DNA from 3 places in the Cupriavidus sp. 86D6 genome. Region 3 is predicted to be linked to each of the others. Evidence: predicted binding sites of a transcription regulator. Region 3 holds the regulator's gene; each other region holds the start of a gene.
What was found. The regulator HrcA, encoded in region 3, represses chaperone genes, less so after heat shock. The targets are predictions, from matches to a motif close to TTAGCACTCNNNNNNNNNGAGTGCTAA.
Positions count from the first base shown of each region.

Region 1: groES (co-chaperone GroES) is a predicted target of HrcA. The motif match lies at 7,631-7,657, and genes of this name have one in related genera.
Region 2: rpoH (RNA polymerase sigma factor RpoH) is a predicted target of HrcA. The motif match lies at 5,771-5,797, and genes of this name have one in related genera.

Region 1 is NZ_JBYPSB010000002.1:332,816-342,586, forward strand. It holds gene AC3G88_RS06555 (RNA polymerase sigma factor) at 1-420, opposite strand, end outside; gene AC3G88_RS06560 (metallophosphoesterase family protein) at 599-1,492, shown strand; gene AC3G88_RS06565 (cupredoxin domain-containing protein) at 1,576-1,920, shown strand; gene AC3G88_RS06570 (ArsR family transcriptional regulator) at 2,183-2,467, shown strand; gene AC3G88_RS06575 (MASE1 domain-containing protein) at 2,580-3,869, shown strand; gene AC3G88_RS06580 (alpha/beta fold hydrolase) at 3,866-5,089, shown strand; gene AC3G88_RS06585 (patatin-like phospholipase family protein) at 5,109-7,436, opposite strand; gene groES (co-chaperone GroES) at 7,789-8,079, shown strand; gene groL (chaperonin GroEL) at 8,168-9,771, shown strand, end outside.
Region 2 is NZ_JBYPSB010000013.1:48,548-58,318, forward strand. It holds gene AC3G88_RS22930 (CmpA/NrtA family ABC transporter substrate-binding protein) at 419-1,729, shown strand; gene ntrB (nitrate ABC transporter permease) at 1,831-2,700, shown strand; gene AC3G88_RS22940 (ABC transporter ATP-binding protein) at 2,714-3,517, shown strand; gene ybiB (DNA-binding protein YbiB) at 3,592-4,581, shown strand; gene AC3G88_RS22950 (pirin family protein) at 4,640-5,512, opposite strand; gene rpoH (RNA polymerase sigma factor RpoH) at 5,867-6,802, shown strand; gene AC3G88_RS22960 (SCO family protein) at 6,922-7,536, opposite strand; gene cyoE (heme o synthase) at 7,633-8,559, opposite strand; gene AC3G88_RS22970 (COX15/CtaA family protein) at 8,568-9,671, opposite strand; gene AC3G88_RS22975 (SCO family protein) at 9,748-9,771, opposite strand, start outside.
Region 3 is NZ_JBYPSB010000002.1:691,731-701,501, reverse strand. It holds partial or broken gene AC3G88_RS08315 (DMT family transporter) at 1-56, opposite strand, end outside; gene AC3G88_RS08310 (DUF1841 family protein) at 148-579, shown strand; gene AC3G88_RS08305 (phospholipase A) at 707-2,035, shown strand; gene AC3G88_RS08300 (thioredoxin family protein) at 2,066-2,482, opposite strand; gene grpE (nucleotide exchange factor GrpE) at 2,563-3,120, opposite strand; gene AC3G88_RS08290 (hypothetical protein) at 3,409-3,564, shown strand; gene AC3G88_RS08285 (RNA-binding S4 domain-containing protein) at 3,632-4,027, opposite strand; gene hemH (ferrochelatase) at 4,072-5,187, opposite strand; gene hrcA (heat-inducible transcriptional repressor HrcA) at 5,299-6,351, opposite strand; gene AC3G88_RS08270 (NAD kinase) at 6,508-7,425, shown strand; gene recN (DNA repair protein RecN) at 7,471-9,207, shown strand; gene AC3G88_RS08260 (hypothetical protein) at 9,265-9,747, shown strand.

The DNA of each region.
Region 1 (9,771 bases), 360 kb from region 3:
CAGTTCCTCAAGTTCGCGTAACACCAGCACCTCCCGAAACGCCACCGGCAGCCGCTCCAGCGCCGCGTGGACCAGCCGGACGTCCTCGTCGCGCAGCAGCCACTGTTCCGGATCGCCCGGCGCGCCGTGCCAGTCGGGCAGGTCGGCATCGACCAGCGATTCGTCGTAGCCCGTTTCCGCCGCCGCGCGGCGCTTCTGCCAGGTGGTGAACCACGTGTTGCGCACGATGGCCAGCAGCCATGGCCGGGCCTGGTCGCCGCGAAAGCCCCCGAACAGCCGGAACGCGCGCAGGAAGGCCTCCTGCACCACGTCGTCGGCATCGCCCGCATTGCCACACAGCCAGCGGGCCAGGTTGTACGCGGCATCCAGGTGCGGCAGCACCAGGGTGTCGAATCTGCGGCGCGTGTTGGCGGCGTCCAAGTCAGTCCTCTAGGGGCGGATCGGCAGGGCACTGCGGCATGGGGCGTCTCCCGTGTATTACCGGCGCTGGGCCGATTCTATTCCCGCCGGCCGCCGCGCGCCAACGGGGCAGACCCGCAGGGAATAAACGCCGGGCCGCGCCGGTATGACAGTCACCATCCACCCAACGGAGACGGTCATGAATGGAAACTGGAGCCGGCGCGACATCCTGCGCCTGGCGGGTGCGGCCGGCGGCGCCGTGTTCGCATCGGCCCTGCCGGGCTGGGCAGCCGGGCGCGATGACGACTTCGTGTTCGTCCAGCTGTCCGATGCGCACTGGGGGTTCGAGGGGCCGCCCAATCCCGATGCGCGCGGCACGCTGCCCAAGGCCGTGGCGGCGGTCAACGCATTGCCGCAGCCGCCCGATTTCGTGATGTTCACGGGCGACCTGACCCACACGACCGACGACCCGGCCGAGCGCCGCCGCCGCATGCGCGAATTCCGCGACCTCATCGCCCCGCTGCGCGCCGGGGCCGTCCACCTGATGCCGGGCGAGCACGATGCCAGCCTGGACAACGGCGCGGCCTACCAGGAGCTGTTCGGGCCCACGCACTACACGTTCGACCACAAGGGCCTGCACGCAATCGTGCTGGACAACGTGTCGGACCCGGCCGGGCAGGTGGGTGAGGCCCAGCTGGCCTGGCTGGCCGCCGACCTGGCCAGGCAGCCGCGCGACGCGCGTATCGTGCTCTTCACGCACCGGCCGCTGTTCGACCTGTATCCACAGTGGGACTGGGCCACGCGCGACGGCGCCAAGGTGATCGACCAGCTGATGCCGTACCAGAACGTGACGGTGTTCTACGGGCATATCCACCAGGAACATCACCGCATGACCGGGCATATCGCGCACCACGCGGCGCGCTCGCTGATGTTTCCGCTGCCGGTGGCGGGGTCGCAGCCGCGCCGGCTGCCGGTGCCCTGGGATGCCGCGCATCCGTACCAGGGCCTTGGCTGGCGCGAGGTGAACGCCACGGCGTCGCCGGGCAAGGATGCATTCCAGCTGGCCGAGCAGCCGGTAATCGGGAGCGCGTGATGACGAACCATCCGACCGATCCGGCGGAGCCGACCGACCAGGCCGCCCAGGCCGCCCCGCCCGCCGTCGCGGGCCGGCGCCGGATGCTGGCACAGGTCATGGGCCTGGTGCTGGCCGCCGCCGTCGTGCCCGCGATGGGCGGGGCCGCCGCGCCGCGCGTGATTCCGATGCGCGCGCGGCGCTTCGTGTTCATCCCCGACAAGCTGACGCTCAAGCCCGGCGAGACCGTCGTGCTGGCGGTGACCGCCGAGGACGTCATCATGGGTTTCTCGGCCCCGGACTTCTCGGTCCGTGCCGATCTCCCTCCGGGCAAGGCGGTAGAGGTGCGGATGACCGCGCCGAAGCAGCGCGGCACCTACACCTTCCTGTGCGACATCTTCTGCGGCTCGGGCCACGAGAGCATGAGCGGCACGATCAGCGTGGCGTAGCGGTCGGGAGCCGGGACGGGAGAGAGGGAGAGCGCCCGGGCGTCGTCGTACCCCCCGCGCGGCGCCGCACGTTTGGCGGCGGGGCGGGACCATTGCAGGCCTGGGTGGGACATCCACCGCCTGACTCGACAAGGATACGATGCGCACCTTGCCCCGCGACATGCGGGGATACGAAGGGCGTATGACTGCCTGTTTCAGCGTACGATGCCAGGGCAGTCGTGCATCATCGGGCTTGCGGCCAACTTCTCTCAGGCAGACCACCATGGAAACCCAGGAAAGCACCCTGACCCTCGCATTGCTGACGGTGCCGGCCCGCGCGGCCATCTGCCGCGCGCTGCTGGAGGCCGGCGACGATTGCCTGCCCGCCATTGCGCTGGCCGAAGCGTCCGGCGTGACACTGCGCCGCGCTGCCCACCATTTCCAGGAGATGGTCCAGGCCGAGGTGCTGGCGCTGGTCATCCGCGACCACCAGGTCTGCTATGCGCTCAAGGCGCGCCGGGCGGTGCGTGAGGCGCTGGAATTCGTCGATCGCAGCGGCCTGAACTGACTGTGCTGCTTCAGGCGCTTTTTTGAGGGCGCCGGTCAACTGGCCGGCGTGGTTCTCCGTTCATTCAGGGCGACCGGCCGTTGCCGGTTGCGCCTTGCATCAGGAATCCACCGTGAAATTTTCGAACCGGATCGTGACGCTGCCGTTGTGGGCGATCCTGTATTTCGTCTTCGGCTACGCGTCGCACCAGATCAACGGGCCGTTCTCTGCCACCGGCTATATCTGGCTGCCGGCCGGCGTGACCGTGGCCGCCTTCATGCTGGCGCCGGCCCGCCGCTGGGTGCCGCTGGGGCTGGCCTTCCTGGCCGCCCAGATGCTGCTGGGCGTGGTGGAAGGACGCGATCCGTTCCGCATGGTGCTGTTCTCGCTGGACGAGATCGGCTTTGCGGCGCTGGCCGTGGCACTGGTCCACATGATGCGGTTCTCGCTCGAAGGACTGGCCTTCCTGCGCGGCGTGCTGGTGGCCGCCGTGGTCAGCAGCGTGGGCGGCGCGGTGTTCGGGGCGGGCTGGTTCTGGCTGTTCCTGGACGTGCCATTCTGGGCCACCGCCAAGGTCTGGGCCGCCGCCGACTTCGTGGGTGTACTGATCGTCACACCGGTATTCGCGGGCTGGGCGCGCTTCAGCGCGGCCCGTTCTGGCGGCCGGCGCCGGGGCGAATTCCTGGCCGGTATCGCCGCGCTGCTGGCCGTGCTGGTGACCGCCGCAGTGGTGTTCGACGGCACCCGCATCGTGCAGTTGTCGCTGGACGTGGCCTATGCGCTGACCTATATCCCGCTGTTCTTCGTGGCGATCGCGGCGCTGCTGCTGGGCGGACGGGGCGGCTCGGTGGCGGTGGCGCTGCTGTCGGCGCTGGTACTGGTCAACACCGCCCAGGGCGACGGCCCGTTCGCCGACACGGCGGTCTACCACGGCAATTCGCTGCTGGTGGCCCAGCTCTACCTGGCCGTGGCGGCGCTGCTCACGCTGCTGATCAGCACGCTGCGCACGGCCCGCGAGCAGCTGCACGAGGCGGCGGCGAGCCGTCAGAACGACGTGGAACTGGCGCTGGCCGCCAGCGGGCAGCTGGTGTACAACCTCGACCCGCATAGCGGCCGCCTGCGCTGGAGCGGCAGTGTCGAACAGGCGTTTGGCATGGCCGAGCCGGCCTTCTCCACGCTGGACGACGTGCTGGCCTGCGTGCATCCCGACGACCGCGCCGAGGTACGCCGGCGCTGGCTGCGCGAAAGCGATGGGGAAGTGCGCGGGGATCTGACCTTCCGGCTGCTGCTGCCGGCGGGCGCCACCACCACGGTGGTGGACATGAGCGGCCCGCTGCTGGACGGCGACGACTCCGTGGCGCTGATCGCCGGGGCCTGGCGCATCGTCGCCAGCCACGACACCGAGGGGCGGCGCGCAGCATGACGACCGAACAGGCACCGCGCGTCGGGGCCTTGCTGATCCATGGGCTGGGCGGCACCCAGTATGACCTGGGGCCGATGCACAAGGTACTGCGGCGCGGCGGCGTGGAAACCCACGCCGTGACGCTGCCGGGCCACGGCGGTACGCCGGAAGACCTGCTGCACGTGCGGGCCGAGCAGTGGATGGCGTCGGTCACGCAGGCCTACGACGCGCTGGTCGACCAGTACGACACGTTCCACGTGATCGGCATGTGCATGGGGGCGCTGCTGGCGGTGGCGCTGGCCGAACGGCGCCAGCACCGCAAAGGCAAGCTCGTGGCGCTGTCCGCGCCGGTCTATATCGACGGCTGGTCAACCCCGCCGTACCGCTGGCTGCGGCACGTGGTCTACCACCTGCCCGTGCTGCCGGGCCGCATCAAGGTCGAGGAAAACGAGCCGTTCGGCATCAAGAACGATCTGGTGCGCGCCATCGTCAAGGCCAAGTTCGAGCGCGGCGACAATTTCCACTACCGATGGGTGCCGCTGACCTGCATCCGCCAGGTGGACCGCCTGCGGCGCTGGGTGCTCGACGGCGCGCGGCGCGTGGCCTGCCCGACGCTGGTGGTGCATGCCCGCGAGGACGAACTGACGTCGGTGCGGTCGGCGGACTTCCTGCTGGCGAACGTGCCGCAGGTGCAAGGCGTGGTGGTCGAGAACAGCTACCACATGATCTGCGTGGACAACGACCGCGAGCAGGTGATGGCCAGCGTGGCCGGATTCCTCGGGCTCGACGCTGGCGCCGGCCGCGCGCGCACGCGCCGCGCCGTCGAGGCGCCGATGGCAGCGGAGGCCGTGCAGGCGCTGGTGCAGGATTACCTGGCCGCGCTGACGTCGCGCCATTTCGAGGCCATCTATCCGCAGCTCGATCCGGCCATCGTCTGGCGGCACGTGGGCGACCACCCGCTGGCCGGCGAGTATGGCGACCGCGATGCCGTGATCGGCCTGTTCCAGCGCCTGGCGCAACTGGCTGGCGACACGATCCGCATCGACGTGGCGGGCGCGCCGCGTATCGACGGGCAGACCGTGGAGGTGGATATCAGCGTGTCGTATCTGTTCGACGGCACGCCGATGCAGGGCCATGGCACCCAGACGCTGCAGCTGCGCAATGGCCGCATCGCGGCCGTCGAATACCGCTCGGCGATGGCGGTCGCCAGCCCGGCGGCGCTGGCGGGCCAGGCCGTCTGAGCATGCCGGGAGGCACCCGTCAGAACACGCGGCCCAGCTGCAGATAGAGGTTCCAGACGCCCTTCGGGGCCGCCGCGAAGCCGAAGTAAAGCGGGCCGATCACGCTGTTCCCCCCGATGAACGCACTGGCGCTGGACTTGTACGGGCCGCTGCCGAAGTTGCGCCGCCTGAGCCAGACATCGCCGATTTCGAGGCTGGTGCCGAAGACCGTGCTGCGCAGCCCCGGCAGCGTGAACTCGCGCAGTTCGTTCAGATAGGTGAGCCGCCCATACAGCAGGTAGTTGCCCGAGAACTGGTCCGGCGCATAGGCCGACAGCCGCTGGAAGCCGCCCAGCGTGAAGCCCAGGCCGCCGCTGACGCTGTTGTTCGAGCGGTGGTCGTTGTACGTCATGGCACCTTCGGCGGCCAGGTTCAGCGTGTGGCGGCCGTAGCTGCCAGCCCACAGCGCCTTGGCGTGGACGTCGTCGAAGCTGTTGTCGGCCCCGCCGAACGACAGCTGGTTCACCGCGTACAGGTAATAGCCCTTGCGCGGGAAGAGCGGGTCGTCGAGCTGGTCGATGGTCAGCTGGGCGCGCACCACGGGCTGGCGCACCCGGGCACTGAACCGGCCGTTGGGCGCGCCGGCGAGCAGGTAATCCGAGGCGTAGCGCACCTGCTGGTAGTTCGCGCCGAGGCGGAACTCGCCCAGGCGGCCGATGGGCAGCCCGAAGTCGATACCGGCCTGAGCGGTGTCCACGCGCACGGCCGTCAGCGGCGTGGCATTGCGCTTGTCGCCATTGTCCGGGTAGATGTCCACGTGCTTGCGGGCGTATTCCAGATAGGGCGCGATATAGAAGCCCAGCCGGTCGAACACGGGCTGGCGCAGTTCGGTATGCCATTTCGCCTGGTTGCTGCCCAGCACGATGTCATTGCGCCATTCGAGCCCGCCTTGGGTCAGCCACGGGTAGCGGTGGCCGAGCTGGAGGTTGAAGGCGCCCTTGCCATCGAACGTGGTGGACAGTCCGAAGCCGAACAGCAGGAACTGCGGGCCCCATGACTTTTCGTGCGCATCGACCTTGAGCACCGAGCGGCCGTCCTCGGTCACCAGTTCCTGCGTCACGCTCTCGAAATCGCCACTGGTCGACAACTGGGTCAGGTCGTGGTTGACGGCGGCCGTGTCGTAGCGGTCACCTTCGCGCACGCGCAGGTACTGGCGCACGTACGACGCCGGAATGCGGCCCGAGGTGTGTACCTCGATCGCGTCCACCCGGCGCGGTTCCGCGGTGGCCACGTGCGCGGCACGCGAAGCGATGTACTGGTCCCAGGCCTCGCGCGGCAGGGCCAGCCCGGCCAGCCGGGGCGCGATGGCGGTGGTGGCGGCATAACCCAGCCCGATACCGTCGCCGGCGTGCGAGAAATCGGTGAAGGACAGCTTGCCCAGATCGGGCTCCAGCAGGACGTCGCGCGGGCCCAGCAGCGCCTTTTGCGTGGCTACGTTCTGGTTGGTCAGGATCGTCACCATCTGCTGGGTGACGGCTGCCGGAGAGTCCAGCGTGGCCGGATCGTCGAGCGGGGTGGCCACGTTGACGGCAATCACGATGTCGGCGCCCATGTCGCGCGCCATCTGCACCGGCAGGTTGCTGACCAGCCCGCCATCGACCAGCGTGCGTCCGTTCACGGCGAACGGCGCGAACAGGCCGGGCACGGCGGCACTGGCGCGGATGGCACGGGGCAGCGAGCCGTGGTCCAGCACCACGGGCGCGCCGGAGCCGAGGTCGGTGGCGATCGTGCGGAACGGCACCGGCAGGGTATTGAAATCGACGTCGCCGGGCCATGCCGACGTCCAGTCCTGCAGCAGCGTCAGCAGCTTGTTGCCCTGCACCAGGCCGATCGGCAGCTTGACGCCATCCTTGCCAAGCCCCGCCGAAATGCCGATCGGATACTGGAAGCTGTCCTCCCGGAGCGTCTGCGGCAGCTGCGCGCGTTCGTTGCGGTCGAACACGATGTCGCTGAGGTTCACCCGGGACAGCCGGGTTTCCAGTTCGTCGGCGCCGATGCCGCTCGCGTACAGCCCCCCGACCACCGCGCCCATGCTGGTCGCGGCAATGCAGTCCACGGGGATATGCATCTGCTCCAGCGCCTTGAGCACGCCGATATGGGCGTAGCCCCGCGCGCCGCCGCCGGACAGCACCAGGCCGATGCGCGGCCGGGCGGACGGGGCGCCATTTGCACCGTCGGGACCACTGGCCGGCCCGGCGGCGCATGCCGCATGGGCGTGCTGCCACGACAGCAAGCCGAGCAGGAACAGACCGAACAGGACAGCCCACCCCGGCGGGGCTCGGTGCGGCGCAATGGCTTGGCGAAACATGACGGTCACTTCGGAAAGGGCTGACAACGGTGGGGAACCCGTCTGCCAACGTGGCAGCGGAACTTTTCGTGGACATTGTCAGGGGATGCGGCCAGAAAGTGGCGATCTGGCGCACGGCGAAGAAAAAAACCGCAGGGTACGGGAAAACCCCCATTCAGCCCGCGTCTTGAAAACGAAATACCCCGTCCCTATAATTAGCACTCGCTGGGGGAGAGTGCTAACAGCCAGCTGTTGCCCCTTCCCTGCGGTATACCCGAAAACCCGATGGCCGTTGCCGACCGGTGCCAGGGCACCCCCTGATAACGGCCGTTTTGTGAATTAAAACTCACTTTTTTTGTATTTAGGAGTCCGTATGAACCTGCGTCCTCTGCACGACCGTGTGATCGTGAAGCGTCTGGACAATGAAACGAAGACCGCTTCCGGCATCGTGATTCCCGACAATGCAGCCGAAAAGCCGGATCAAGGCGAAGTGCTCGCCATTGGCCCGGGCAAGAAGGATGACAAGGGCAACAACATTGCCCTCGACGTGAAGGTGGGTGACCGCGTGCTGTTCGGCAAGTATGCCGGCCAGGGCGTGAAGGTGGATGGCCAGGAGCTGCTGGTCATGCGCGAAGAAGACATCATGGCTGTCGTCAACAAGTAATCGACGCCCGTCCTTCCAGACATACCCAGATTCCTGACCGCCCAGCCCGATGCGCGGGGCGGTCTTCCCAGATTCGGAGATTCAGAACATGGCAGCAAAAGACGTAGTGTTCGGCGACGCCGCACGTGCCAAGATGGTTGAAGGCGTGAACATTCTCGCCAACGCAGTGAAAGTGACGCTGGGCCCGAAGGGCCGTAACGTGGTGCTGGAGCGCAGCTTCGGCGGCCCGACCGTGACCAAGGACGGTGTGTCCGTGGCCAAGGAAATCGAGCTGAAGGACAAGCTGCAGAACATGGGCGCCCAGATGGTCAAGGAAGTGGCTTCCAAGACCAGCGACAACGCCGGTGACGGTACCACCACCGCTACGGTCCTGGCCCAGTCGATCGTGCGCGAAGGCATGAAGTTCGTGGCCGCCGGCATGAACCCGATGGACCTGAAGCGCGGCATCGACAAGGCCGTGGGTTCGGCCGTGGAAGAGCTGAAGAAGCTGAGCAAGCCGACCACGACCAGCAAGGAAATCGCCCAGGTTGGCGCGATCTCGGCCAACAGCGACGCCTCGATCGGCGAGCGCATCGCCGAAGCCATGGACAAGGTCGGCAAGGAAGGCGTGATCACGGTGGAAGACGGCAAGTCGCTGGCCGACGAGCTGGAAGTCGTGGAAGGCATGCAGTTCGACCGCGGCTACCTGTCGCCGTACTTCATCAACAACCCGGAAAAGCAGGTTGTTCAGCTGGACAACCCGTTCGTTCTGCTGTTCGACAAGAAGGTCTCGAACATCCGTGACCTGCTGCCGGTGCTGGAGCAAGTGGCCAAGGCTGGCCGCCCGCTGCTGATCATCGCCGAAGACGTGGAAGGCGAAGCCCTGGCCACGCTGGTGGTGAACAACATCCGTGGCATCCTGAAGACCGCCGCCGTGAAGGCTCCGGGCTTCGGCGACCGCCGCAAGGCCATGCTGGAAGACATCGCCATCCTGACGGGCGGCACGGTGATCGCCGAGGAAATCGGCCTGACGCTGGAAAAGGCCACGCTGCAGGACCTGGGCCAGGCCAAGCGCATCGAGATCGGCAAGGAAAACACCATCATCATCGACGGCGCCGGTGACGCAGCTGCGATCGAAGGCCGCGTGAAGCAGATCCGCGCCCAGATCGAAGAAGCGACCTCGGACTACGACCGCGAGAAGCTGCAAGAGCGCGTGGCCAAGCTGGCCGGCGGTGTTGCCGTGATCAAGGTTGGCGCTGCCACCGAAGTCGAAATGAAGGAAAAGAAGGCCCGCGTGGAAGATGCACTGCACGCGACGCGCGCTGCCGTGGAAGAAGGTATCGTCCCCGGCGGTGGTGTGGCCCTGCTGCGCGCCCGCGCTGCCATCTCGGCGCTGCAAGGCGACAACCCCGACCAGAACGCCGGCATCAAGATCGTGCTGCGCGCCATGGAAGAGCCGCTGCGCCAGATCGTGCTGAACGCTGGTGAAGAAGCGTCGGTCGTGGTGGCCAAGGTCATCGAAGGCAAGGGTAACTACGGTTACAACGCCGCTTCGGGCGAGTACGGCGACCTGGTGGAAATGGGCGTGCTGGACCCGACCAAGGTGACCCGCACCGCGCTGCAGAACGCCGCTTCGGTGGCTTCGCTGATGCTGACGACCGACTGCGCCGTTGCCGAAACGCCGAAGGAAGAGTCGGCTCCGGCAATGCCGGG
Region 2 (9,771 bases), on a different contig from region 3:
CCTCCCGCGCCCCCCAACACCAGCCCGGTGCATGCGCGGGCGCGGCGCTGCACCAGATACGCCATCCCGCCGCTTCCCCGCACGGTTTCGCGCTGACTTTCCGCTCCCGGGGCCTGCGCCGCAGGCCCCCAGCGTGCACCGTCCCCACGCTTGGCGCCTCGATCTGGTGAAAAGCGCCGCCGGCCGCACGGTGTTGTGCACCGCAACGGGCATGGCATGACGCTTGCGTAGTGGCTGACAAGGCCAACGACGGCCGGCATCACCCTGTAGTGCCCGGTATCACCCACAACATGCATGCACGCGCGCCAACGACGGCCCGCGCGGCATCGGACAACGGCGTCCTGCACCGCACCTTCCGGCTTCTGTCGACGCCTGGGGCTGCGGTCGGGACGCCTTTTTTCTTCTCGGAGCCATCGCAATGCCCTCTCGCCTCAAGATTGCCAAGCCCAACGTCGCCGACAACGCGGCCGCCGACCGCGCTCCGGCCAGCCACGGCCGCCGCCGCGCGCTGGCCACCCTTGCCGGCGCCAGCGTGATGACGCTGGTCGATCCGCTGGTGCGCAGCGGTGCCTGGGCAGCCGGCTCCGATGCGCCCGAGAAGGCCGAAGTCAGGATCGGCTTCATCCCGCTGACCGACTGCGCCTCGGTGGTCATGGCGTCGACGCTGGGCCTGGACAAGAAGTACGGCATCAAGATCACGCCGAGCAAGGAGGCGTCGTGGGCAGCCGTGCGCGACAAGCTGGTCAATGGCGAACTCGATGCCGCGCACGTGCTCTACGGCCTGGTCTATGGCGTGCAGCTCGGCATCGGCGGGCCCCGGAAGGACATGGCGGTGCTGATGAACCTGAACCACAACGGCCAGGCCATCACGCTGTCGCAGAAGCTGGCGGAAAAGGGCGTCAAGGACGGTGCCAGCCTGAAGGCGCTGATGACCCGCGAAAAGCGCGAGTACGTGTTCGCCCAGACCTTCCCCACCGGCACGCATGCGATGTGGCTCTATTACTGGCTGGCCGCCAACGGCATCAATCCGATGCAGGACGCCAAGGCCATCACCGTGCCGCCGCCGCAGATGGTAGCCAACATGCGCGTGGGCAACATGGACGGCTTCTGCGTGGGCGAACCGTGGGGCGCGCGTGCCATCGCCGACAAGATCGGCTTCACGGCCGAAACCACCCAGGCCATCTGGAAGGACCATCCCGAGAAGGTGCTCGGCACCACATCGGATTTCGTCCAGAAAAATCCGAACACGGCCCGCGCGATGGTGGCGGCCGTCCTTGAAGCATCGAAGTTCATCGACGCATCGGCCTCGAACCGCCGCAAGACCGCCGAGACCATCGCGGCCAAGTCCTATGTCAACACCGACATGGACATCATTTTGGACCGCATGCTGGGCCGCTACAGCAACGGTCTGGGCAAGACCTGGGACGATCCTGATTCGATGAAGTTCTATCAGGACGGCCTGGCCAACTACCCGTTCCTGTCGGACGGCATGTGGTTCCTGACGCAGCAGAAGCGCTGGGGCCTGCTGAAGGACCACCCCGACTACCTGGCCGTGGCCAGGCAGGTGAACCGCATCGACGTGTTCAAGCAGGCCGCCGCCGCGGCGCAGGTGCCGCTGCCCAAGAGCGATTTCCGGACCGCGAAGCTGATCGACGGCGTGACCTGGGACGCCGCCAAGGACCCGAAGGCCTACGCCGACGGCTTCAAGATCAAAGCCGGCGCCCTCTGACCCCGCACGCGTTGTTCGCGACCTGATCGCCCTCTGGAAAGGAGCCCGCCGTGAATGCCCTCGCCCCTGCCGTTACCCCCACTACTCCGCAAGGAGCCGCCATGGATGCCGATGTCCTCGATACGGAAGCCAAGGAACAGACGCGCCGCCGCGCCCAGGAGCTTGCCATCCAGGCGAAGCAGGCCGCGCGGCGCGAGGCCGTAGCCGGCTTCGTGCTCAAGTGCGTGCCGCCGCTGGCCGGCTTCGTGCTGTTCCTGCTGGTCTGGCACGGCATCGCCACGCTGATCCCGGCATTGCCCACGCCCGGTGCCACCTGGAATGCCGCCGTGCCGCTGTTTGCCGATCCGTTCTATCGCAACGGCCCGAACGACCAGGGCATCGGCTGGAACGTGCTGGCGTCGCTGGCGCGCGTGGCGGCCGGCTTCGGCCTGGCGGCGGTGATCGGCATTCCGGCCGGCTTCCTGCTGGGGCGTTTCGCCTTCCTGAACGCGATGGCGGCACCGGTCATCAGCCTGCTGCGGCCCGTGTCGCCGCTGGCCTGGCTGCCCATCGGCCTGCTGCTGTTCAAGGCCGCCAACCCGGCCGCCATCTGGGCCATCTTCATCTGCTCGATCTGGCCGATGATCATCAACACGGCGGTCGGCGTGACGCGCGTGCCGCAGGACTACCTGAACGTGGCGCGCGTGCTTGACCTGTCCGAATGGAAGATCTTCCGCAGCGTGCTGTTCCCGGCCGTGCTGCCGTACATGCTGACCGGCGTGCGGCTGTCCATCGGCACCGCGTGGCTGGTGATCGTGGCCGCCGAGATGCTGACCGGCGGCACCGGCATCGGCTTCTGGCTGTGGGACGAGTGGAACAACCTGAAGGTCGAGCACATCGTCATCGCCATCTTCATCATCGGCGTGGTGGGCCTGGTGCTGGAGCACCTGCTGCTGGCCCTGGCGCGCCGCTTCAGCTACGGCAACACCTGATCGGAGCCCCGTCATGGAAAAATTCGTCAGCATCGAACACGTCGGCCAGACGTTCAAGACGCGCAAGGGCCCGTTCGTGGCATTGCGCGACATCAACCTGTCGGTTGCCGAAGGCGAGTTCATCACGCTGATCGGGCATTCGGGCTGCGGCAAGTCCACGCTGCTGAACCTGATCGCCGGGCTGACCACGCCCACCGCCGGCGCACTGATCTGCGCCGGGCGCGAGATCGCCGGGCCCGGGCCGGAGCGCGCCGTGGTCTTCCAGAACCATTCGCTGCTGCCGTGGCTGACGTGCTTCGAAAACGTCCACCTGGGCGTGGAGCGCGTGTTCGGCGCCACGGAGGGCAAGGCGCAGCTGAAGGCCCGCACGCACGACACGCTGGCGCTGGTGGGCCTGACCCACGCCGAAGGCAAGTATCCGCACGAGATCTCGGGCGGCATGAAGCAGCGCGTGGGCATCGCCCGGGCGCTGGCGATGCAGCCCAAGGTGCTGCTGATGGACGAGCCGTTCGGTGCGCTCGATGCGCTGACCCGCGCCCATCTGCAGGACGAACTGATCAAGATCGTGGCGCGTACGAAGAGCACCGTCGTCATGGTCACGCACGATGTGGACGAGGCCGTGCTGCTGGCCGACCGCATCGTCATGATGACCAACGGCCCGGCGGCCACCATCGGCGAGATCGTCAGCGTCGATATCCCGCGCCCGCGCGACCGCGTGGCGCTGGCCGACGACAAGACCTACCACGCCTGCCGCACGGCCGTGCTGGACTTCCTGTACCGCAAGCAGCGCAACCCGGCGCTGCAGGAAGCCGCCTGAGACCCTGCGGGACCCATTGCCGGCGGCAATCGTGGGCTATCATGAACCCCACCCCCACGATTCCGGCAGTCATCATGACCACAGCAGCAGATTCGCCATTTTTGGCGGCAAAGTACATCAAGGAAATCGGCCGCGGCGTCAACGGCGCCCGCGCGCTGCCGCGCGAGGATGTCCAGGCGCTGTTCGACGCCATGCTGGCAGGCCGCGTTTCCGATATCGAACTGGGCGCGGTGCTGATGGCGTACCGGATCAAGGGCGAGGCACCGCACGAACTGGCCGGCATGCTTGAAGCCGCGCACCAGCATTGCCAGCCGCTGGCGGCGCCGCCCGACAAGCCCGTGGTGGTGATCCCCAGCTACAACGGCGCGCGCAAGCAGCCCAACCTGGTGCCGCTGCTGGCGATGCTGCTGGCGCGCGATGGCGTGCCGACGCTGGTGCATGGCGTGCGCGCGTTCCACGGCCGCGTGACCAGCATGGCCCTGTTCGACGCGCTGGGCGTGCCGCTGTGCGCCACCACCCAGGCCGCGCAGGACCAGCTGCGTGCGGCATCGAACCCGCTGGCCGTGCTGCCTATCGACGTGCTGTCGCCCGCGCTGTCGGCCCTGCTCGACAAGCGCGCGATCATCGGCCTGCGCAATTCGTCGCACACGATCGTCAAGATGCTGCAGCCGGTGGGCGCGCATACGCCGGCCGAAGCCCTGCGCCTGTACAGCTACACCCACCCCGAATATCGCGAAACACTGACCGATTATTTCTCGCACGAGCCGGCCAACGTGCTGCTGGGCCGCGGCACCGAGGGCGAGGTGGTGGCCGATGCCCGCCGCAGCACGCGCATCGACTGGCTGCACGACGGGCATCAGCGCACGATGGTGGACCCGGTGGGCGGTTCCATCGCCGAAGTGCCGGCGCTGCCCGCCGGCACCGACGTGGCCGACACGGCGGCCTGGATCCGCAAGGTGCTCGATGGCGCCGAGCCGGTGCCCGCCCCCATCGCCACCCAGATCGCCACGATCAAGGATTGCCTGCGGCAGGCCACGCGCGTGGCCTGGGCCAGCCCGGTCTGATCGCCCAACCCGGCCAGCGCGCGGAAAGGCGGCCGCGGCACGTCGGCCGCGCTGCGGCCTAACGCCGCACCGGCAGCGGGATGCGCTCGGTTTCGCCTGGCACGTGCGGAAACTTGTCGTCCTGCCAACGCTGGCTGGCTTCCTCGATGGCCTCCTTGCTGCTGGCCACGAAGTTCCAGAAGATAAAGCGGCGGCCGTCGGTCGGATCGCCGCCAAGCAGCATCACGCGCGACGGCATGGTCGCCGTGATCGTCACCGGCTCGCCCGGCGTCAACACCACCAGATGCTCGGCGGGCAGCGTCTCGCCATCCATTTCCAGGTTGCCGTCCACCGGATAGACGCCGCGCTGCACATGTTCCGCCGGAATCACCAGGCTGGCGCCGGCATCCATCTCGATGGCCACGTAGAGCGTGCGGCTGTACACCCGCACCGGGGATTCGGCGCCGAAGGCATCGCCGGCAATCACCGTCATCCGCACGCCGGGCAGTTCCAGCTTGGGCAGCGTGGCGCCCGGATGGTGGTGGAACGACGGCGGATCGTTCTCATGGGCCAGCGGCAGTGCCACCCAGGTCTGGATGCCATGCAGGCGCGGGCCTGCCTCGCGGGCGGCATCCGGCGAACGTTCCGAATGGACGATGCCGGTGCCAGCCGTCATCCAGTTCACGTCGCCCGGCCGGATCACCTGTTCGCTGCCCAGGCTGTCCCGGTGCATGATCTCGCCCTCGAAAAGGTATGTCACCGTGGCCAGACCGATATGCGGATGCGGACGCACATCCATGCCCTGCCCCGGCGCCATCTCCACGGGGCCCATGTGGTCGAAGAAAATGAACGGCCCGACGGTCTGGGTCGTGGCGGCGGGCAGCAGGCGGCGGACGGTGAACTCGCCGATATCCCGCACATGCGGCTTCAGCAAGTGTTCGATAGCAGACATGGAAACGTCTCCAAGGAATGGTGCAATGCGGCTGGAAAACAACTTCAGTGTAGCGAATCCCGCAATTCACCATCCCGAATTTGCAGTGAATTCGTCGGAAACCGATTGACCGCCGGCTTCTCTAATATTCCTGTCGGGCGCACGCTACCCGCCACGCCTTGTGGGAACTAGGGCGCGATCCGAAGCCGACGACGATCAGACGCTATCGGGATTACGACCCCGATGTGACGGAACTATCAACCCCATCGGCCCTCTAACTTAGCACTCGTCCGGTTCGAGTGCTAATATGCGTTGCAATGCGGTGTCCTTCCGGGACACACCGGCAACCCACCGCCGGATGCGAAAGGAGTCATAGTGAACGCAGTCCTGTCTGCCGATCAAAACCAAGTTTCCCGCCGTCTGCCGACGGCGCCCCAGAGTGCTGCCGCGAACAGCCTTGCGCTGACGTTTCCGGGCACGCTGGGCAATCTGGATAGCTATATCCAGGCGGTCCATCGCATTCCGCTGCTTACCCCCGAGGAAGAGCTGCGGCTGGCCCGCGACCTGCGCGACAACGATTCCGTCGATGCCGCCCGCCGCCTGGTGATGTCGCACCTGCGCCTGGTCGTGTCGATCGCCCGCCAGTACCTGGGCTACGGCCTGCCGCACGCCGATCTGATCCAGGAAGGCAATATCGGCCTGATGAAGGCCGTGAAGCGCTTCGACCCCGAGCAGGGCGTGCGCCTGGTGTCGTACGCGATGCACTGGATCAAGGCCGAGATCCACGAATACGTGCTGAAGAACTGGCGCATGGTCAAGGTGGCCACCACCAAGGCCCAGCGCAAGCTGTTCTTCAACCTGCGCAGCCACAAGCAGGGTGCGCATACCTTCACGCCCGAGCAGATCGAAGCCGTTGCACGCGAGCTGAACGTGAAGCCCGAGGAAGTGATGGAGATGGAAACCCGCATGTCGGGCGGCGATATGGCGCTGGAAGGCCAGATCGACGATGGCGAGGAAGAATTCGCCCCCATCGCCTACCTTGCGGACAACCACAACGAGCCGACCAAGGTCATCGAGGCCAAGCACAACGACCGGCTGCAGGTGGAAGGGCTGGAAGAAGCGCTGAGCAAGCTCGATCCGCGCAGCCGCCGCATCATCGAGGCGCGCTGGCTGGACGTGAACGACGACGGCTCGGGCGGCTCCACGCTGCATGAGCTGGCCGACGAATTCGGCGTGTCGGCCGAGCGGATCCGCCAGATCGAGACGGCCGCGATGAAGAAGATGAAGGGTGCGCTGGCGGCATTTGCCTGATCCGCGCCAACGCGGAACGCACCAAGCAAAAGGCCGGTCGATTGACCGGCCTTTATGTTTGCCCTGGCGCACCGGCATCGCCGCCGCGCGCCCGGCACGTCCGTCAGGACATCAGGACATCAGGACATCAGCGCCTTCAGGTCGTGGGCGATCGGCTCCGGACCCTGACCGTGGCGGATGAACAGCCGCAGCTGGCCGTTCTGGTCGAATACGTAGCTGCCGGCCGAGTGATCCATCGTGTAGTTGTTCGGCGACGAACCGGGCACCTTGGCGTAATACACCTTGAAGTCCTTGGTCACCTGCTTGAGCGCGGCCTCGTCAGCCGGGCGCAGGCCCAGGAAGCGCGCGTCGAAGGCCGGCACGTACTGGCCCAGCAGCGCGCCGGTATCGCGGTCCGGGTCCACCGTGACGAACAGCACCTGCACCTTGTCGGCATCGGGGCCCAGCTGCTCCATCACCTGCTTGAGCTCGACCATGGTAGTCGGGCAGACGTCCGGGCAATGCGTGTAGCCGAAGAACATCAGCACCACCTTGCCCTTGAAGTCGCCCAGCGTGCGGGTCTTGCCGGCGGGGTCCTGCAGCGCGAAATCCTTGCCGAAGTCGCTGGCGCCCGAGATATCGACGTTCTTGAACGACGGCTTCGGCTGCCCGCAGGCGGCCAGGAGCGCGGTGCACAGGGCGAGCAGGCAAAAGCGGCGAAATGTGGCGAAAAAGCCAGAGGCGGAGGTCGGCATGCGTCGGAGCGGATGGGAAGCAAGATACGCCCGGAAGTATCGCCGATCACGCTGGCCGTGGACTCCGGGCGCGGCAAGATGCCGCAGGCAGACCGATCAGACCTGCGGCACGAACTTGAAGTAGTGATCCACCAGCAGCGCCCCGAAGAGCAGCGACAGGTACAGGATCGAATAGCGGAAGGTGCGCTGCGCGAGCTGGTCCGAGTAGTTGCGGAACAGCTTCCAGGCGTAGCCCAGGAAGACCAGGCCCAGCCCCAGCGCGGCCACCAGGTAGATGACGCCGCTCATGCCGTAGACGAACGGCAGCAGCGTGGCCGCGATCATCACCAGCGTGTACAGCAGGATATGCAGCAGCGTGTAGCGTTCGCCATGGGTAATCGGCAGCATCGGCAGGCCGGACTTGGCATAGTCCGCGCGGCGATACAGCGCCAGCGCCCAGAAGTGCGGCGGCGTCCACGTGAAGATGATCAGCACCAGGAACCAGGCCTCGGCCGGCACGGTGCCCGCCACGGCGGCCCAGCCCAGCGCCGGCGGCATGGCGCCCGACAGCCCGCCGATCACGATGTTCTGCGGCGTGGCCGGCTTCAGCAGGATCGTGTAGACCACCGCGTAGCCCAGGAACGTGGCGAAGGTCAGCCACATCGTCAGGTCGTTGGCAAACACGTGCAGCAGCCACATGCCCGCGCCGCCAAGGATGGCCGAGAAGATCAGCGTCTGCGTGGTGGTGATCTCGCCGGTGGCGGACGGGCGCCAGGCCGTGCGGCGCATCAGCGCGTCGATCTTCTGTTCCACCAGGCAGTTGATGGCGAAGGCCGCGCCGGCCAGCAGCCAGATACCGGCGGCGCCGCCGATCAGGACCGACCACGGCACCATGCCCGGCGTGGCCAGGAACATGCCGATGACCGAGCAGAACACGGCCAGTTGCGTCACGCGCGGCTTGGTCAGTGCGGCGTATTGGCGGACCAGGTGACGAATCCGGCCCACGGAAGAGTGGGGGTGGGTAGCGGTAACCACGGGGGGCATCTTGTCCTTCATGTGGCGCGCGCCGCGATTGCGGACTGGGCGGCGGCGCCTGCGGAGCGGGTCGCGAGGCCGATATTGTAGTTGAGACGGAGCAACAGCATCAGCAACAGGGCTGCTCCGCCGTTATGTGCCACCGCCGCCACCAGCGGCCAGTCGAACACGATGTTCGACATCCCGGTGGCCAGTTGCAGCGCCAGCACGGCCAGCAGCCACTTGCCGTGGCGCGCCAGCCCTTCCAGCCGGCGGGCGCGCAGGCCGAACCACAGCAGGTAGCCCAGCACCACGAACGCAAAGCCGCGATGCACCCAGTGGATGGCCACCAGCGCCGCGTGCGGGATGTAGTCGCCATCGGCCGTCATGCCCAGCTGGCGCCACAGCGTGAAGCCATGGCGGAAGTCCATCTCTGGCACCAGCTGGCCGTTGCAGAGCGGGAAGTCGGTGCAGGCCAGTACCGCGTAGTTGGTGCTGACCCAGCCGCCCAGGAAGATCTGGACCACCAGCAGCACGATGGCCAGCAGGCCCGCCCAGCGCAGCGACGCCGCCTGGGGCGCCACCGCGTGCGGCTGGTCGTTGCGCGATCCGAGCCAGATCAGCGATGCCAGCAGCAGCATGGCCAGCATCAGGTGCGTGACCACGATGATCGGCTGCAGCTTCATGGTGACCGTGAGCATGCCGAAGGCACCCTGCACGCAGACCAGCACGAAGACGCCCGTGGCAAACCATGGCGACTGCCTGAGTTCGCGCCGCTTCACCCAGGCCAGCACCATCAGCGAGATGATCAGCACGCCCACCGCCATGGCGAAATAGCGATGGATCATCTCGATCCAGGCCTTGACCAGCGTGACCGGGCCGCTCGGCAGCGCCGTCTCGGCCGCGCGGATCGGCTCCATCGCCGCATGCGGGTTCGAATGGCCATAGCAACCCGGCCAGTCCGGGCAGCCCAGGCCCGAGTCGGTCAGCCGCGTAAAGCTGCCGAACATGATCAGGTCCAGCGTCAGGAACGCCGTGATCCACACGAGCTTGCGATATTTGTCACGGCTGCCGCGCACCATCACATAGGACAGTGGCAGCAGGGCGATCAGGATGCCGATGATGGCGAGCTGGAGCAGCATTTGGGTACAGCCGGTAATTCAACGAAAAAACGATCGGGATGGATCGGTCGGTGCGCCAGGATGGTTCCGGCGCGTGTCAGCCGATGCGCGAATACTTGAG
Region 3 (9,771 bases):
ACGCCGGCGAGCGTGTCGCGGGCGTGGCCCAGGGTGCCGGTGGCGGAGACGGTCATAGGGGCGAACGGAATCCGAAAGCTCGCATTCTACTCACGCGGCGGGCTGCCCCGGCAGCATTCGGACCGCTGCACTACAATAGCGGCCATCATGTTCAATCCCTCACGAGAAGAAGTCCGCCGTTTCTTCTGCGAAGCCTGGCAGAAGCGCGTCGCGGGCAATGTCCTCACGCCGCTTGAGGCCATCGCGGTCGACTGGATCGACCAGCATCCCGAATACCACGACCAGCTCGACGATGCCGAAGGCGCCGTCGCACGCGACTACACGCCCGAAGGCGGCCAGACCAACCCGTTCCTGCACCTGGCGATGCACCTGTCGATCTCCGAACAGGTGTCGATCGACCAGCCGCCCGGTATCCGCGCCGCGTACGAGGCGCTGACCCGCCGCCTGGATTCGCCGCACGCCGCCCAGCACGAGATCATGGAAGCGCTGGGCCAGATGCTCTGGAATGCCCAGCGCAACGGCATGCCGCCCGACGGACAGGCCTACGTGGACGACATCAAGCGCCGCGCTGCAGGCTGAGCGTCCGACAAACACCGACAAGCGCCTCGGGCGCCGCATGCTAACCTCTTGCGGTCGCAACTCCCGGCCATGCCCGCCCTGCCCGACCCCGTCGGTCGTGCCTTCCGGTGCGGCGTGCCGTTGTCCCATGCCATTTACCCTTCCCGTGCGCCCTGCCCGGCGGCGTGCCGCTAGCCGGCCTGTGTCTGCGCTGGTGTCCGCGCTGGCATCCTCGCTGGCATCCTCGCTGGTCATGGCGGGCGCCGTCATGGTGCCGATGGCCGCCCACGGTGCCGTGGCGCTGTTGCAGCCGCCGCGCCAGATCGACGGCACCCGGCCACTGACACTGACGCTGCTGGTCACTGCCGATGCCGATACCCGCCGCTACGCCGTGCCCGATTCGCTGCAGGTGACGGCCTCCGGGGACCTGGCCGCCCCGATCCGCATCGCACTGACGCGCGTGGGCGGGGGGCCCGCTGTGCTGAACCTGCGTCCCGGCGAATCCCGTACGATCAGCTACCGCGCCGAATGGCCGGCCGACCTGCGCGGCCAGGTGCGCCTGGACGTCACCGGCATCGACGCCGCGCCGGTTCTGGTGACGCTCAACCGCGCGCCGGTGCCGGGCCAGACGGCGCCCGCGACGTCGCAAGCGCCCCAGGCGGCCACCGCGCCTGCGGCTTCCGCCCCGGAGGGCAAGCCGCCTGTCACGCCCATCGTCACCGCGGACAACAACGCCCCGGCGCCCGCCCCTGCCGACCTGCGCGATGCCCAGCGCCTGTCGTTCAACGAGCCGATGTACCTGATGTTCGGCGCGCACGACGGCGCCAACGCCAAGTTCCAGATCAGCTTCAAGTACCGGATCTTCGAAGGCAAGGACCCGAATTCCAAGTCGGTGCTGGACAACCTCTACTTCGCCTACACGCAGTTCTCGCTCTGGGACCTGGCCGGCGACTCGCGCCCGTTCAAGGACACCAACTACCGGCCCAGCCTGTATTACTACCTGTCGGATACCGGCGTGAAGAACAGCGTGCTGAGCCGCCTGTCGGTCGCCACCGGGTTCGAGCACGAATCGAATGGCCGCTCCGGCGACGAATCGCGCGGGATCAACACGCTGTTCGTCAAGCCGACGATGTATTTCGGCGATCAGACCGACTGGCACTGGCGCGTGGCGCCCAAGCTCTACGCCTATGTGGGCAAGAGCGACAACGAGGACATCGCACACTATCGCGGCTACATGGACCTGAACATCGCCTACGGCAAGCCCGATTCCTGGGAGCTGGCCGCCACGCTGCGCAAGGGGACCCGCAAGGGCTACGGCAGCGTCGATACGCAGCTGACCTACCCGCTGGCGCGGCTGCTGCCGGGCACGGCGGGCTTCCTGATGGCCGGGTTCTTTTACGGCTACGGCGAGAGCCTGCTCTATTACAACCAGAAGACGCCGTGGCAGTTCCGCATCGGGTACGCGCTGTCGCGCTGAGCGCGCGAATTCGCCCCCGCGTGACGACGGTCAACCCGCCAGCGGCTTGCCTTCGGCCTTGAGGCGCGCATTGCCGACCGCCGCCGCGAACTGGCCGTAGCCGTGCCAGCCGGTGGCGCGCCCGAGCTTCTTGCCCCTGTGGAAGAACATGAACACGGGAATGCCATGCAGGCCGAAGCGGCGGCCCAGTTCGGGATGCGCGTAGACGTTGGTGTGCAGCCAGCGCAGGTTCAGCACGCGCAGCTTGTCGGGATCGGCCAGGATGGCCTTCTTGGCCATCTCGCAATTGAAGCAGTCCACACCCCAGAAGAAAACGCAGACCAGGTCGTCGCCTGCCCCCGCGATGGCGGCATCGATGGTGTCGGGGCCTACCGGCTGCATGCCGAGCGCATCGAAGGCCCGGTGATCGAGGTGGGGTGCGTGGTGAGGGTCTTGCGCGTCGGACATCGTTGGGGACCTCCGGAAACAACAACGCCCGGCAACCTTGCGGCCACCGGGCGTCTTTCAGACGATTACATCGAAACAGCTCAGCGCGGCGCCGAGACGGTCACCAGCGCGGGACGCAGCACGCGATCGGCAATCGTATAGCCGCGTTGCAGCACTGCCACCACGGTGTTGGGTTCCTGTTCGGACGGCACCATCGAGATGGCCTGGTGGCGATGCGGATCGAACTTCTCGCCGACCGGATTCACCTCGACGATCTTGCCGCGCTCGAAGGCCGCGGCCAGCTGACGCGCCGTCAGCTCCACGCCTTCGCGCATCTTGGCCAGGTCGCCGGTGTTGTCGGCCAGCGCAGCCTGGAGGCTGTCCATGACCGGCACCAGATTGTCGGCGAAGTTCTCGATGGCGAACTTGTGTGCCTTGGCGATCTCTTCCTGCGAACGGCGGCGGATGTTCTCGCCCTCGGCCGTGGCACGCATGAACAGGTCGTAGGTTTCCTTGACCTTGGCTTCCAGCTCGGCCACCTGCTGGGTCAAGCGTGCCACGTCGTCGGGACCGGCGGCCGCAGCCTCGGGCGCCGGCGCTGCCGCGGCGTTGGCCGCCTGCTGCGTGTTCGTATCTGGCGTCTGATTCTGTTCTTCCATGTCGATTCGTATCAAAAATGCAAAACCTCGGCCCGCAACGTCTGCGGACCGCGGGGTGGATCGGATGCCAATCGGCAAGTCTAGCCGCACATGGCGCCACGCTTCCAGTTTTTCAAGTGTGCGGGTTCAGAGACCCCGAAATACGCCGTTACAAAGGCCTGTTTGATGCAATCCCCTGTTCATTGATTTGCTGCAACGCAAACACTAAGATTCAATGCAGGAAAAAATGACAAAAATAACGGGAGCAGAAAGGTGGATCAATTTGGTGCATCTTCGGGACGCTTCGCCATGCACAAGCTACCAGTCGTGACGTTCTGTGTCGTCGCCGTTCTGTCGGCGATGACGGCCTTTATCTGTCTGTCCGAAGCGGTGGCGCCACGCGACACCGAGTATGGCAGCGGCAAGGCCGTATTCAAGCACTACCTCGTGCAGTACGTCCGTTAACCCCCGCCCTCACACCGCCCGGCCGCGGCAGCCCTGCCGTGACCGGATCGCTGACATTTCCGATTTCCTACCCTCTGAAATTGTCGATCCTGCGCCGGTCGCGCTTGGTCGGGCGCCCCTGCAGTTCCGCGGTCGGCTCCGGCTGCATGCGCCGCCGATCAGACTCCGCCTGGCGCCGGGCCTGGCTTTCCGGGGTTTCCTCATAAGTACTCTGGGCGATGGGCGCTGCGCCGCGCGACGCCGGCACGCCCTTCACCACCACCTCCCAGCGCTGCTGATGGGCTTCGAGCACCACGGTATCGCCGGGCTTCACTTCCCGTGAATTCTTGACCGGCTGCCCGTTGACCGTCACCCGGCCACGGTCCACCGCCTCGGCCGCCAGCGAGCGGGTCTTGAAGAACCGCGCGCACCACAGCCACTTGTCGATGCGCATCCGCGCACCCGCCTCGAAATCCACTTGCATCGTCAAATCCTTCCTGACGGCTTGCCCGCCGCCATGGCTTTCCTTCAGGCCGCCGCGCCGCGTGCCTGGGCACGCCCGCGCCGCGCTTCCAGTTCGTGCGGATGGGGTATGGACAGCGGCCAGCCCTGCAGATGCTGCAGGGCAATGTCGGCCAGACCGGCGATCCAGGGCTCGGCATCATTCAGGCATGGAATGAAATGGAAGTCCTGCCCGCCTGCCACCCGGAACTCGCTCTGCCCTTCCATCGCAATTTCCTCAAGCGTCTCGATGCAGTCTGCCGGAAAACCGGGGCAGAACACATCCACCCGTTGTGTGCCAACCCGGCCCAGTTCCGTCAGCGTCGGTGCGGTATAGGGTTGCAGCCATTCGGCCTTGCCAAAACGGGACTGGAACGTCACCTGGTACTGGCCCGGCTGCAGGCCCAGCGCCTCGCCAAGCAGGCGGCCGGTCTTCAGGCATTCGCAGTGATAGGGGTCGCCCAGGTCCAGCAGCCGGCGCGGCAGGCCGTGGAAGGACAGGATCAGCTTGTCGCCCCGCGCAAAGTCAGGCACGCCATGGCGGGTCCAGTACGCCCTGACCTGGGCATCCAGCGCCGCGATGTAGGCGGGATGATCGTGAAAGTGCTTGATCAGCCGCACTTCCGGCTGATTGCGCCATCCGGCCAGCACACGGAACAGCTTGTCGAACGCGGTGGCTGTGGTAGTGCCCGAGTACTGCGGATAAAGCGGCAGCACCAGGATCTGTTCGGTGCCCTGCCGGCGCAGCGCCTCCATGACCGAGCCGATCGACGGATTGCCATAGCGCATGGCGCAGGCCACGGTCACATCATGACCGAGCTTGTGCATCAGCAACTGCAGCGCATGCGCCTGGCGCTCGGTGTGGACCAGCAGCGGCGATCCGGTCATATGCGCTTCGCGCAGCCAGATCGATTCGTACTTCATGGCCGACGCCCGCGAACGGAACGGCAGGATCAGCCCATGCAGGATGGGCAGCCAGGCCAGGCGCGGGATCTCCACCACGCGCGGATCGGACAAAAACGCCTTCAGATAGCGGCCCACCGCCTTGGGCGTGGGGGCGTCGGGGGTGCCAAGGTTGATCAGCAGGATCGCGGTGCGCGGCGGCTGGCCGTGCTGGTATGCCGGTTCAGGCGAAAACGTCATGGGGTTTCCGTTTCGGATGCCGGGGCGCTGGCAATCGGGAATGGGGTCGGGAGCATGCAATGGTAGCCGGCCGGCGGTGCCCGGCCCGTAAGGACAGACACCGGCACCGCATCAGGAGTTCTGGCTCAGCGCGCTCGACAGCAGCCGGGCCGTGATGTCGACGATCGGGATCACCCGCTCGTAGGCCATCCGCGTCGGTCCGATCACGCCCAGCGTGCCGACGATCTGGCCATCGACCCCGTAGGGCGCGGTAATGACGGCCATGTCCTCCAGCGGCACCAGCTGGCTTTCGCCGCCAATGAAGATCTGCACGCCCTGCGCGTGGCTGGACACGTCCAGCAGCTGCAACAGGCTGGTCTTGTGCTCGAACACGTCGAAGAGCCGGCGCAGCTTGTCCATGCTCGACGACAGGTCTTCCACCTCCAGCAGCCGCCGCTCGCCCGAGATGACCACCTGCTCGGTATTGTCCTCGGCCATCGCGCTGCTGCCGGCCTCCACGGCGGCCTGCATCAGCGACGACATGTCTCGCCTTAGCGCCTGCAGTTCGCCGCGCAGATGGTCGCGCACGGCATTGAAGCTCATGCCCGCGTAGTGGGTGTTGAAGAAGTTGGCGGCCTCGATCAGCTGGGCCGGGGTGTACGACAGTTCGGTCTGGATGATGCGGTTCTGCACGTCGCCCTCTGGGCTGACGATGATCAGCAGGATGCGCTTGTCCGACAGCCGCATGAATTCCACCTGCCGGAACGCCTGGGCGCGCCGTGGCGTCATCACCACGCCGGCAAAGCGCGACAGGTTCGACAGCGTATGGGCCGCCGCCGTGATCATCCGCTGCGGGCCCAGTTGCTGGCTGGCCATCTGCCCCTGGATCTCGTCCTTCAGGCCGGCCAGTTCGGCGTTCAGGCCGGGCGGACCTTCCAGCGGGCGCGCCGTCAGCATCGTGTCGACGAACAGCCGGTAGCCGCGGGGCGTGGGAACCCGGCCGGCCGACGTATGCGGGCTGGCAATGAAACCCATTTCCTCGAGGTCCGACATCACATTGCGGATGGTCGCCGGCGACAGGTCCAGACCCGAGTACTTCGACAGGGTCCGCGAGCCCACGGGCTGCCCCTCGGCGATGTATCGCTCGATCAGGGTCTTGAGCAGCGTTTTAGAACGTTCGTCCATGATGCTGGGGATTTTAATCAAAACTGGCCCGTTCGGGCGTCCGCCCGCGCATGGCGGGCGCACGATCGCTGTCGGCCGGCAGGTGCCGCCGGCACCCGTTCCGGCGGCGCCGGGCCGAAGCTGGCAATGGGCATCCCGGTATGTTCTAATCCCGCCATGTCTGCCCCCTCAAAGACCAGCGCCCTGCGCGCTCCGTTCAAGACCGTCGCCCTGGTGGGCAGGCATTCGACCGCCGGTATCGAAGGCCCGCTGGAAGAACTGGCGTCCTGCATCTTGCGCAATGGCCAGGATGTGGTGTTCGAGCGCGAGACCGCCATGGCGACCGGACTGACCGGCTATCCGGTGCTGAGTCCCGACGAAATCGGCCGCGAGGCCGACGTCGCCGTGGTGCTCGGGGGCGATGGCACGCTGCTGGGCCTGGCCCGCCAGCTGGCCGGCCACGAGGTGCCGGTGATCGGTGTCAATCATGGCCGGCTGGGCTTCATGACCGACATTCCGCTCGAGGACGTCACCCGGACGCTGCCCGAAATGCTGGCCGGCCGCTACGAGGCCGAATGCCGCATGCTGCTGGAATCGCGCGTGATCCGCGACGATGCCGTCATTTTCTCGGCGCTGGCGTTCAATGACGTGGTGGTGAACCGCTCGGGCATCTCGGGCATGGTGGAACTGGCCGTCTCCGTGGACGGTTATTTCATGTACAACCAGCGTTCGGACGGCCTGATCGTGTCCACGCCCACCGGCTCCACCGCCTATGCGCTGGCCGCCGGCGGCCCGATCCTGCATCCCACGCTGTCGGGCCTGGTGCTGGTGCCGATCGCCCCGCACGCCCTGTCGAACCGGCCGATCGTGCTGCCGCACGACGCCGAAGTCACGATCGAGGTAGCCAGCGCGCGCGATGTCAGCGTCAACTTCGACATGCAGTCGCTGGCGTCGCTGCTGCCGGGCGACCGGATCGTCGTGCGCCGCTCGGCCAAGACCGTCAACCTGCTGCACCCGCTGGGCTACAACTACTACGCCACGCTGCGCAAGAAGCTGCACTGGCACGAGTATCCGACCGAAGACAACCGGCTCTGAGCCCGCCCTTCCCCGTATCCCGCCTGACGCCACCAACCGCCCAAGATGCTGCGCAGCCTGTCCATCCGCGATTTCGTCATCGTCGACACGCTCGACCTCGACTTTTCGGCCGGATTCACCGTATTTACCGGCGAAACCGGCGCCGGCAAGTCGATCCTGATCGATGCGCTGGCCCTGGTGCTGGGCGAACGCGCCGATGCCGGCGTGGTCCGTGAAGGCGCGGCGCGCGCCAGTATCAGCGCCACGTTCCTGACCCATCCCGCGCTGGATGCCTGGCTGGCCGAGCGCGAACTGGCCGGCGACGACGACACCGTGCTGCTGCGCCGCACCGTCGATGCCTCGGGCCGCGGCAAGGCGTTCATCAACGGCGCCGCCGCCACGCTGGCGCAGCTGCGCGAGGTGGGCGACCAGCTCGTGGACATCCACGGCCAGCACGCGCACCAGCAACTGCTGCGCCCGGACGCCCAGCGGCACCTGTTCGACGCCCACGCCGGGCTGACCGAGCAGGCCGGCGCGGTGGCCGAGGCCTGGCGCGCCTGGCGTGCCGCGCGCGCGCAGCGCGAAGCCGTGGAACACCAGTCGCGCGAGATGCAGCTCGAACGCGAGCGGCTCGAATGGCAGGTGGGCGAGCTCGACAAGCTCGCGCCGCAAGCCGGCGAGTGGGAAGAGATCCAGGCCGAGTACAACCGCCTGTCGCATGCGGCCGGCCTGATCGACGGCAGCCGCGCGGCGCTCGACGCGCTGTCCGAATCCGATGGCGCCGTGGCGTCGGTGCTCAACGGCGTGGTGCACCGGCTGCAGCAGCTTGCCGATGTCGATGCGGGCCTGCGCGACGTGCTGGCCGCCCTGGAACCGGCGCTGGTGCAGGTCGAGGAGGCCGCCCATTCGCTGACCCGCTACGTGGACCGGCTCGAACTCGACCCCGAGCGGCTGCAGGCCGTGGAAGAACGGATGCAGGCGCTGCACACCACGGCACGCAAGTACCGCCTGCCGCCGGAGCAGTTGCCCGACGAACTGCTGGCCCGCAAGCAGCAACTCGACGACCTGCAGGCCGCCCAGGACATCAACAAGGTGCTGGCGCGCGAAGCCGCCGCCCGCGCCGCCTACCTGACGCTGGCGCAGCATCTGTCGGCCGCCCGCAAGGTGGCCGCCGCCGCCCTGTCGGCCGCCGTCACGGATGCCATGCAGGGGCTGTCGATGGCCGGCGGCACATTCGCCGTGGCCCTGCACCCGCTCGAAGAAGGCCAGAGCCACGGGCTGGAACAGGTGGAATTCCTGGTCGCCGGCCACGCGGGCGTCACAGCGCGGCCGCTGGCACGCGTGGCATCGGGCGGCGAACTGGCCCGTATCAGCCTGGCGATCTCGGTGATCACCAGCGAGGCCGCGCCCACCCCGACCCTGATCTTCGACGAGGTCGACACCGGCATCGGCGGTGCCGTGGCCGAGGTGGTGGGCCGTCGCCTGCAGGAACTGGGCCGTTCGCGCCAGGTGCTGTGCGTGACGCATCTGCCGCAGGTGGCCGCGCAGGCCGGCGCCCATCTGCTGGTCAGCAAGGAAAGCAAGACCGACAAGGCCGGCGCGGTCACGCGTTCGCGCATCCGCCTGCTGGATGCCGAAGGCCGCGTCAGCGAGACCGCGCGCATGCTGGGCGGCGCCACGGTCACGGCCACGACGATGCAACACGCCGAAGAGATGCTGGCGCAGGGTGCCCGCGCCGCGGCGCAGGCGGCCAATGCGCCGCGCGAAGGCGGCGGCAGGAAGCCGCGCCGCGCGGCGGGCTGAGCCCCATCGCCCGTGCAAACCGGCCCCCACGCAAACCAGGACAGGAGTTTCAAACCGATGACCCATGGCAAGCTGCCATCCACCCGCCGCACCACGGTTGGCCCGGTGGTTGTACCGACCGCCGGCCGGTTCGCCCGTCACCTGGGTGCCTCCGTACTGGTGGCGCTGGGCCTGACCGCGCTGACCGCCGTGTCGGGCTGCGCTTCGGAATCGAAGTCGTTCGCGCCGCCGCGCGGCAGCATTACTGACGACCGTGCCATCGGCGACATCCTGGTCAAGTTTGCACCGCCGGAGGTCACGGCATCGGAGGATGCCGGCAAGCTGCTGGCCGAGGTGCAGGGTCCGGTGCGCTACGTCGTCAAGCGGCCGATGTCGGGCGGCGTCTGGCTGGTGACGGCGATCACGGCATCGGCCGATGTCACGCTGGATCAGGCCGTGGCCACGCTGCAGGCGGCGCCGCGCGTGGCATCGGCCACGCCCGACCGGATGCTGCGCCCGCATCGCGGCAAGCCGGTCAGCCGCGACATGCCCAACCCGTAAGCCCAAAGCCCAAGGCACCCGGCG